One region of the Paenibacillus sp. SEL1 genome, then DNA from elsewhere that is predicted to be linked to it. Evidence: riboswitches for the same ligand, from Rfam matches in the RefSeq annotation. Region 1 holds a riboswitch; each other region holds the start of a gene.

Region 1 (2,204 bases):
GTTATAAAAGAGGGCTGGGCGCTGGTGCGCATACGTTTCTATATCGTTATCATTTTATTTCTGTATCGACTACTGTGGGGGGTGTTTCTCTATCGGCTGGTGCAGTCTGCCGTTATCCCGCTATTGCTCCGTTATCCTGATCAGGGTCAGAACGAGCTGGGACAGACCTTATTTTGGATGGAGAGCCAGATTGCTCTGATGGACAGCCGGGAAGTACATGTGTATTTGTGGATACTACTAGGCGCGACTGTACTACGCATACTGATCACTCCCTTCATTAGAGCCGGAATATATCAAAGTCTGCATACCGATGCGACTGAACCGCAAAGCCTGTCCTTTTTCAAGGGTATGAAACGCCATGGCATGTCGTCGCTGTTGTATTACACCATCGAGTTGGGACTGCTGCTGCTTCCCGCCTTTTGGGTAGTACCGAGACTCTACCCTATTGTAGCAGGAGCACTTCAATCTTCCTCTTATCTGCTGCATTTATTGCCCTATGTCATTGGATGGATGGCATACGGATGGTTCATTCGGCAGTGCATCCTGTATATGCAACTGGGTACTGTCGGTGGTCACGCCATACTATCGTCCCTGCTCGCCTTCTTTCGCCAACTCCTCCCAGCTGTCGGTATATCCCTTTTGCTCGGTGCTTGTGTGCTGCTGGTCTTCGGTCTATTTGGCACCGTGGCGATGATTTGGACTGGCATGCTGGCGCTCATTCTCCAGCAATCGTATCATTTTGTTACTAGTCTGGTCAGGCTGTGGCATATCAGTTCGCAGTACAGACTATGGCATACCGATATCTCTAGTAGAAGCTAAGCCCTGCCATTATGTTTTTTTACTTCATTTCCGTCTGTCGAAAAACCTTGATTCATACCCGCACAAACGACATATAACTGAATACTGTTAACAAGATCTGTTCCTGGGACATTAGGAGCAGATTTTTTTTGTAACTTTTTGCAATGAAACATTTGCCAAAGCCAGCCGTCTTTGTTACAATAATCGCAGTGAACTGATAGTAACAACTTTGTAATCTTTATTGTAACCTTTATCTCAAAAATAACGTTATTGTGAATACTGCTCTCCAAGGTGCACATCTTAAGTTAAGCCTAATTCCTGGCACCTAGGAAGCGGGGGAACCAGTTTGGGTGAATTGATCTCGCAACAGAGTGGTCATAGGGGAACCTTCTACCGAATCCTTAAGCTAACCTCGCAGGCATTGGAAGGGGTATATTTTTTTTGAAGAAGAAGCTAACGATCGCAGCTATGGGTCTTGCCATTGCCTTTACATCTTTTACATTCGGTGGCGGCAGTGCATATGCAGACTCTAAGATGGACCAGGTCATCCAAGATGCCAAAGGAACGAACTACAGAAGCGGAGGCACTACACTCGAGGGATTCGATTGCTCCGGCTTCACAATGTACGTATACAACAAACTGGGAATTAAACTTCCGCATCAATCTGGATCACAATTCAAAATGGGATCTTCTGTATCCCGCGATGAAATGAGACCTGGGGACCTGGTGTTCTTCAACACCACAGGAAGAGGCATTTCCCATGTAGGTATCTTCGTAGGTGAAGGGAAATTTGCCCACTCCTCGACTTCACGTGGTGTAGTAGTTAGCTCACTGAACGAAAATTATTACGCTAACCGCTATGTCGGTGCAAAAAGAATTATGAGCACAGACGCTTACCATTCAGTAGCTTCAGACATTCCTGATGACGATAACGTAGAATAACTAACGCACAGCAAGCTAACCCTAGCCGCAATTTGATTCTGGCCGGAATCGAATTGCGGTTTTTTATGTCCACAACATCAGCAATTATTATCTTTACTGACGAACTGAGACCTCAAAAGGTTTCAATTGTAGCGAACATCGTCGGTTTTACCGTCACCGCTGGGGGAGCATATGAGCAGTAATTCCTTCTTATTGAATGTATACCCGACTTAGGTATGAAATAAACACGCTTGCCATTCCTCTGCAACTTGTCTACAATCTGTTGTTAATGATTGAAGTACCTGTGTAAAAGGAGGATGGAACACATGCCGGCCTCAATATCCAACTATCGGATCGTACCGATGGACGAGCATCAAGCGGCTGCAATCTGTGAGTGGCACTATGATCCACCTTATAACATATATGGTTGGCTCCCCTGGGAACAAATGAAGGCGCTTGAAGTCGAATTTGGAAGTCCCATGCTT
Region 2 (2,204 bases), 1.3 Mb from region 1:
CCATTGACATCTGTCTTGGTGAACATCGGAAAGGTAACACCATAATTGATCTGGCAAAACTCGGAAATCTCCTCGCTGGAACCTGGCTCTTGTTTGGCGAATTGGTTGCTGGGAAATCCCAAAATTTCGAGCCCCAGTTCATGGTACTGGTCATATAGCTCTTGTAACGCTTTGTATTGGGGGGTTAACCCGCATTTGCTGGCTGTGTTCACAATAAGCAGAACATTCCCTTTATATGTGGATAACGGAATTGGTTTCCCTTGCAGGGTTTGCGCATCATATTCATAAACGGTCATAGTATCTCTCCTTATTCAATATTCAGCAATTAAATTGTAAGCAATTCAAAGTAAGGTTGCAAGTCTGGAAAAGCTGTATTAAGCCTTTAGCCGCTGTAAAATCGTATTTTGTTCAAAATAGTAAATCGCACTGCAAATGGAGCGAATTAAGGTGTTTCTTCTTATAAAAGCGGGTTCAATCGGTGTTTAGCTGGTACATATAGCGTATTTTCTTCTCTTTTTACAAAAAAAGGACAAAACGCTCTACCCTACGCCAATATTGACATGCTTGTCATTTTCAAAAAGGGATGAAAAACAGAGATTGGAGGAGCTGTGAGAAGCATATTTGCATTGTAAGCGTTATTATTAATCTTCTATGCTCTAAAGGCCGATTTATAACCCCGCAGTTGAGCTTTACAGTCTTCCATGCGCGGGTGTATGATTCAAGACGTAATTTCAAATTAACTTGAATGAAGCAACAACGAAATGTCTATAGCGCTGAATTTTGCAGTTGCAAAAGCGGGGGAACCAATCGAGACTGTACGGCTTGCCGTATGTCCCATGGGGTGAATTTTCCGGTCAAGTGCCAGAAATAGGGCGACTCTCACGTCCGAATCCGACAGCTAACCTCGTAAGCGTACAGGGAGAGGCAACAAACCGCCGTGTGCAGCCATGGTTTATTTTATCATGGATATGTAAGAAGCCGGAGGAAAGCCTTTTTCCTTCGGTTTCTTTTTGTTGTCTTTTTATACCGGGAGAGGAGCTACTGATGGAAGGTCGGTTAATTATTGTCACTGCACCGAATGAAGCGGGCAGAAGTTTTGTGAAATTGCTTATTTTCAAAAAATTGGCGTTTGCAGTTTTGACGAATAGCGCCCAGGAGGAACGACAGCTCAAGAAAATGGGTGTGGAGCACATTGTCCGCATCAATACCATGCAAGCGGGAAAATGGAATTTTCCAAAAAAAGAAATTGGTAGTGTGTATTTGTTCGAGAACAGCTTGAATCTGACTTGCCGTTTCCTGCAAATATGTCGGCCGCTAACATCGGAATCGATCTATGTTATTACGCACGGCTGTAATCCACAAGGAATTTATCGAGGATTGGGAGCGGACCATGTGATCTACACATTGAACGGAGAGGTGGGTTTTCTGCTGAACGGATAAGCACTTATAACATAGTTGTTTTATGATTTTATGATGAAATAAGAATGGCGATCTGAGGACCGATACGGAGGGTATAAACATGATGGATATATACATGCTGCTCGTCATGGCTGTGAGTTATGGAGTGATACTGCTGTTTGTACGCTGGTGTGATGCGCAGACCTCTAAAGGAGGACGAAGAGGATGATCGTTATACTTGGGCTTACGGCTATTGTGTTTATGTATTTAATCTACGCACTCCTGAACCCTGAAAAGTTCTAGTCAGCTATGGGGGATAGAGCGGGCGGGAACAACAGATCATGAATATTAAGCATCATAGGTAGCAGGTTTTCGCAAACGTGTGCACACGTTTGGTGCTCTGAAGCAGGTCTGTTGTTCCAAACGCAGGAGCATTTTGGAGGAGGAATAGAGGATGGAGCTGCTTCAAATTGGAATTGTGATCGTCATATTGTTGCTCTTGGTAAAGCCAGTGGGCACCTATATGTATCATGTATTCTCAAATGAACCCAATCGGATGGATCGGATTTTTGGCGGAACAGAAAAGCTGATTTATAAGATAGTAGGATTGAAGAAGCTGGAGAGCATGCGTTGGACTACGTATGTTATGAGTTTCATTGCAACGAATGCCGTGCTTGTGGCGATCAGCTACTTGCTGTTGCGTTTACAGGGAATGCTTCCCGGTAATCCGGCGGGAAACAGTAATATGGAAGCATCACTAGCTTTTAATACGGTAATCAGCTTTATGACGAATACAAATCTCCAAC
Region 3 (2,204 bases), 110 kb from region 1:
TATTGTTAAGATTTTGCGCGAGGAAAAAGCGAGTGAGATTGGTGGAGTCATGCACTCCTTTTCGGGTAGCTGGGAGACAGCCAAAATGGTGCTGGATATGGGATTTCACCTTTCCTTCGGTGGTCCAATAACGTTCAAAAATGCCAAGCAGCCAAAAGAGGTGCTCGCACAGGTGCCGCTGGACCGTCTGCTCATTGAAACTGATGCTCCCTATCTGACGCCTCATCCGTTTCGTGGGAAGCGAAATGAGTCTGCACATGTGAGACTGGTAGCAGAGGCTGCAGCCCAAATCAAAGGGATTACAGTGGAGGAATTAGTGTCAATAACGACCCGAAATGCCCTGGAACGATTTGACATTCAATGAAAAAGTGAAGAAATCGATCAAAATAAAGAGATAGACGAAGCTAATCATGAATTTGTTGCAGGAAACTCGAGAATATTACAATATTTTAACCGAATATTTTAAAAAATGTACTTGAAACCTGCTTTACAACATGCATAGAAACAGGATATCATCTTTTCAGTGAATTGTTGTTTGAATGTAAACATCAACAAGTCATTTCATGAACCAGTCTCGCTGAGTCCCTTTTACAGGGAACGGGGGAACCGATATGGCTTACAGTACGTCCGGCGTATGTGCAAGAAGGGAACGTCTCTTCCGCCAGCCGGCTCGACCTAAATTCTTTTCCCGGATGGGATTGAACAGGTGGAGGAGCCGTATTTCGATTTCTTTCTGGGTCTTCGGGGTGAATGTGAAGGCGACCGCCATGAGCGGTTGACCCAAGCTAGGGCGACTCTCTACGTCCGAACCCGACAGCTAACCCCGTAAGCGTAACAAGAGAGAAGCCATCTCGTGCATGAGTTTTCCCGCATATTCACACATGCCGGAAGCCACGAAAGAGCTCTCTAGTCTCTTTCTCTGGCTTTTTTTGTTGTGAATAAAAGAAAATCTGTCATCATACTGTGGTTAAACAGGGGAGGACAGCATGCCGCGAAGACGGGTACATGGTGCAGGACAGTCGTAGTTTGGGCTTGTCTTGTAGAAAATCTGTTATAGTCACGTCAAATCTCAACTATGTCTTACTCCAGACGGCGGGCTATGTAAGGAGGACGGAGGAAATGGGCATTTTCCAAAAAAAGGATACCCATGAGTCACGCTCATCCAGCATGTCTTACGTATTGCGTTGGAAGCAAGAGAATGTGCGCCAGGCTGCTTTGGTTGCTATTTTTCTAATCGCGCTAACGATTATGATTTCAATTCTGATGTACACGCAATCTAAAAAACAAGTCTTTTTTGTCATTGATGGCAAGGCGTCTGCGGTAGAAACCCGGGAATCCAAGCTTCAAGATTTGCTGAGCGAGCATTCCATTTCACTTCAGCCGCATGATACAGTTTCCATGCCGCTAAATGGAGCAATACAGGATGGCGATCGCGTAGTCATTAAACGTGCCAATCAGGTTAAAGTATCTTCAGGCAATGAGACGAAAAAGCTGTACACAACAGAAAATACAGTAGAAGGTGCCATTCGTACCTCGGGCTATAAATTATCATCAACGGATAAAGTTTATCCTGCGTTGGATGCCTCTGTTTCGTCTAACATGGACATAAAAATCGTCCGTGTGAAGAAACAGCAGGTCGAACAGAAAAAACAGGTGCCTTATCAGGTCATCAAAACGGCCGATCCGAGTCTTTATAAAGGCGATAATCGGGTCATTCAAAGCGGCAAATCGGGTGTGGTCGTCCAGCACGTTCAAAAGGTATATCATGATGGAAAATTGGTATCCAAACAGCTGGTTAACAAGGAAGTTGCACAGAACCGTGTGGATAAGGTCATTGCGGTAGGAACGAAGAAAAAACCGGTCGTTCTTGCTGCTTCCGTCGGTCCCAATGATGCGGTTAAGGCAACAACAGTTAGTTCGGGCAGTGCTGTCCGTAAAGCAGGCGTAAATTTTAAATATAGCAAAGTTTTACAAAATGTCTCCATGACGGCGTATTCCTCACAGGAGCCAGGTATCGGTACACGTACTGCATCCGGCGCACGTGTCACGGAAGGACGCACCATCGCGGTCGATCCGAGTGTAATTCCAATCGGCTGGTGGGTGTATATCGAAGGGGTGGGCTTCCGTCGTGCGGAGGATACCGGTGGCGCGATTAAAGGCCACAAAATCGATGTGTATTATGAGAGTTTGAGCCGAGCCAACCA
Region 4 (2,204 bases), 1.3 Mb from region 1:
GAAAATGATGATCTTCAGTTGCCGACAAAATCATCGTCACCCCGATCACGAACAGCAACCCCAGCAGTGTAATGGTCAAAGCCTTGTAAATTCGTCCCTGCGCAAGTCGGTACTTGAACAGTACAATATCTTCCCGCCCCCGCAGCATCGAAATCACTGCTCCAATGAGCAGGGCGAATGTTGTGGTCTTAATCCCGCCTCCAGTGGAGCCAGGGGAAGCCCCAATAAACATGAGTATGATGATAAAAAACTGCGTAGCCTGCCGCAAGCCTGCGATGTCCAGCGTATTGGCACCTGCGGTACGGGGAGTAACGGACTGGAATAAAGATCCCAGTAGCTTACCACCCCAATCAAGCGAGCCAAGAGTCCTTGGATTCGTAAACTCAAATACAAAAATCACGAGCGTGCCGACTACAATCATAGCGCCCGTCATGCTGAGTACCACCTTGGTATGCAAGGACAGTCTCTTGCGCTTGCGATATTCTGCCAGGTCTGACATCACTACAAAACCAATGCCGCCAGAAATAATTAGAAACATTGCGGTAAAATTAACAATCGGATCATATACATAACCTGTCAAGCTGCGAAATTCACCGAATAAATCAAAACCAGCATTGTTAAACATGGAGATGGCATGCCAGATTCCAAAATAAATCGCCCTGCCTACGGGCATATCAAAGGACCAGCGAACCGAGAATATCGTAGCGCATACGCCTTCAATAACCAGTGAGTACAGTAATACCTTACGGATTAACCCGACAATTCCCTCTACAGAAGTCTGATTCATCGCTTCCTGCAAGATGAGACGCTCCCGCAAGGAAATCCGACGCTTGAACACCAGTGCAATCAAGGTAGCCATGGTCATAAAGCCAAGACCGCCGATTTGGATCAGCGCAACGATGACAACTTGACCAAAAGTGGTAAAAAAGAGCCCGGTGTCCTTTACGACAAGCCCGGTTACACAGGTCGCAGAGGCGGCAGTAAACAAAGCGTCTATAAACGCAAGTGGCTTTCCTGTTGTATTGGAGACCGGCAGCATTAACAATAAACTACCTATTAGAATGATAATGGCAAAGCCCGCAACGAATATCTGCGGTGGAGAAAGCCGGAGCCAGCTTGCATTGGGATTCATCTATTCATCACTTCTCTCCTAATCCTTAAAACTATAAATCAGTGATTTAATACGGTGTAAGCTCGCTACGCGTTCCATTTGATCTTTCGATCGTCGTTGCCCCTGAATTTTTTGATTTTTCCAAACCTTAGTTAACTATAATTAGCATTCCCTGAATACAGGAAGAATGCATGTCAAGCACTACTCGGCCCCCTGTGCTATTGGCGAGCAGTAGCGAAGGGGGCAGAATTGTTCTGAAGAAGCGAAGCGTTTGCCTTTATCTCCGGATTTTAACCATTAAAGGGGGTATACAATAAAAAAATCCGGGGATAACAGCAATCGGAAGAATAATCTGCACCCGCAGCGGTCTAACCAATCCAAACACTTTTATACGCACAAAAAAAGACACCGGAAAACCGAGTGCCTGACTTGGTTCCTGCTCATAGCCTACGAGGTTAGCTGACGGATTCGGGCAGCACAGTATGCCCTATTTACACTTCCGATCCAGCAGGATCGGTTGTAAAATTCACCCCAGTAACATGGTTCCCCCGTTTTCCCATAGAAATTCGGCTCAACTGTATATCATTACCTATGTATTTCATAGGCATTGCCTCAAGATTATAATCCTTCTATATCCAGATCACAAAACCGATTTCGCCGAAAAAACGTGAAATTGGCTTTATTTTGCGAATGGGCATCGTTTAATCGCAGCTTATCTAATTTTATTGGAACTTTAAAGTGCTTTCACTCTATTTTCATGAATATCGCTTGTCTGTTGGCGGGAACCTGTGCAGTATGATATCTTTAATGGATGTTCTTATTTACAGATTAAGGAGGAAACTCATGAATCCTATCGGGAAACCGGTCGTGCTCACGGCCAACTTCAAAAAATTAGGCTTGCTGGGCGGGATTGGCCTGATTTGCTTTTTTATCTTTCAATTGCTTATTCCCTCGCTTAGCAATCCGAGTCCAGAATCAGTAATGAACGCAAAGGTCATCAGCAAACAAGAAGCGGTCATACACGCATTGGACTTCGCCCGCTCCGAGCTGGGCTATACTGAATCACAGCCTGAGGAGCCTGTCGTGACCTATC

Evidence for each region. Region 1 has a riboswitch for cyclic di-AMP ahead of ACYCSE_RS09830 (C40 family peptidase). Riboswitches for the same ligand answer to the same signal wherever they lie in the genome.
Region 2: another riboswitch for cyclic di-AMP. It lies ahead of ACYCSE_RS15705 (hypothetical protein); the one in region 1 lies ahead of ACYCSE_RS09830 (C40 family peptidase).
Region 3: another riboswitch for cyclic di-AMP. It lies ahead of ACYCSE_RS09415 (3D domain-containing protein); the one in region 1 lies ahead of ACYCSE_RS09830 (C40 family peptidase).
Region 4: another riboswitch for cyclic di-AMP. It lies ahead of ACYCSE_RS03870 (TrkH family potassium uptake protein); the one in region 1 lies ahead of ACYCSE_RS09830 (C40 family peptidase).

The regions. Positions count from the first base shown of each region.
Region 1 is NZ_CM137723.1:2,147,172-2,149,375, reverse strand. It holds gene ACYCSE_RS09835 (hypothetical protein) at 1-819, shown strand, start outside; cyclic di-AMP (ydaO/yuaA leader) riboswitch at 1,097-1,234, shown strand; gene ACYCSE_RS09830 (C40 family peptidase) at 1,240-1,740, shown strand; gene ACYCSE_RS09825 (GNAT family N-acetyltransferase) at 2,046-2,204, shown strand, end outside.
Region 2 is NZ_CM137723.1:3,441,547-3,443,750, forward strand. It holds gene ACYCSE_RS15700 (glutathione peroxidase) at 1-296, opposite strand, end outside; cyclic di-AMP (ydaO/yuaA leader) riboswitch at 762-929, shown strand; gene ACYCSE_RS15705 (hypothetical protein) at 1,045-1,440, shown strand; gene kdpA (potassium-transporting ATPase subunit KdpA) at 1,853-2,204, shown strand, end outside.
Region 3 is NZ_CM137723.1:2,039,224-2,041,427, forward strand. It holds gene ACYCSE_RS09410 (TatD family hydrolase) at 1-364, shown strand, start outside; cyclic di-AMP (ydaO/yuaA leader) riboswitch at 566-848, shown strand; gene ACYCSE_RS09415 (3D domain-containing protein) at 1,120-2,204, shown strand, end outside.
Region 4 is NZ_CM137723.1:847,194-849,397, forward strand. It holds gene ACYCSE_RS03870 (TrkH family potassium uptake protein) at 1-1,132, opposite strand, end outside; cyclic di-AMP (ydaO/yuaA leader) riboswitch at 1,541-1,693, opposite strand; gene ACYCSE_RS03875 (CPBP family intramembrane glutamic endopeptidase) at 1,955-2,204, shown strand, end outside.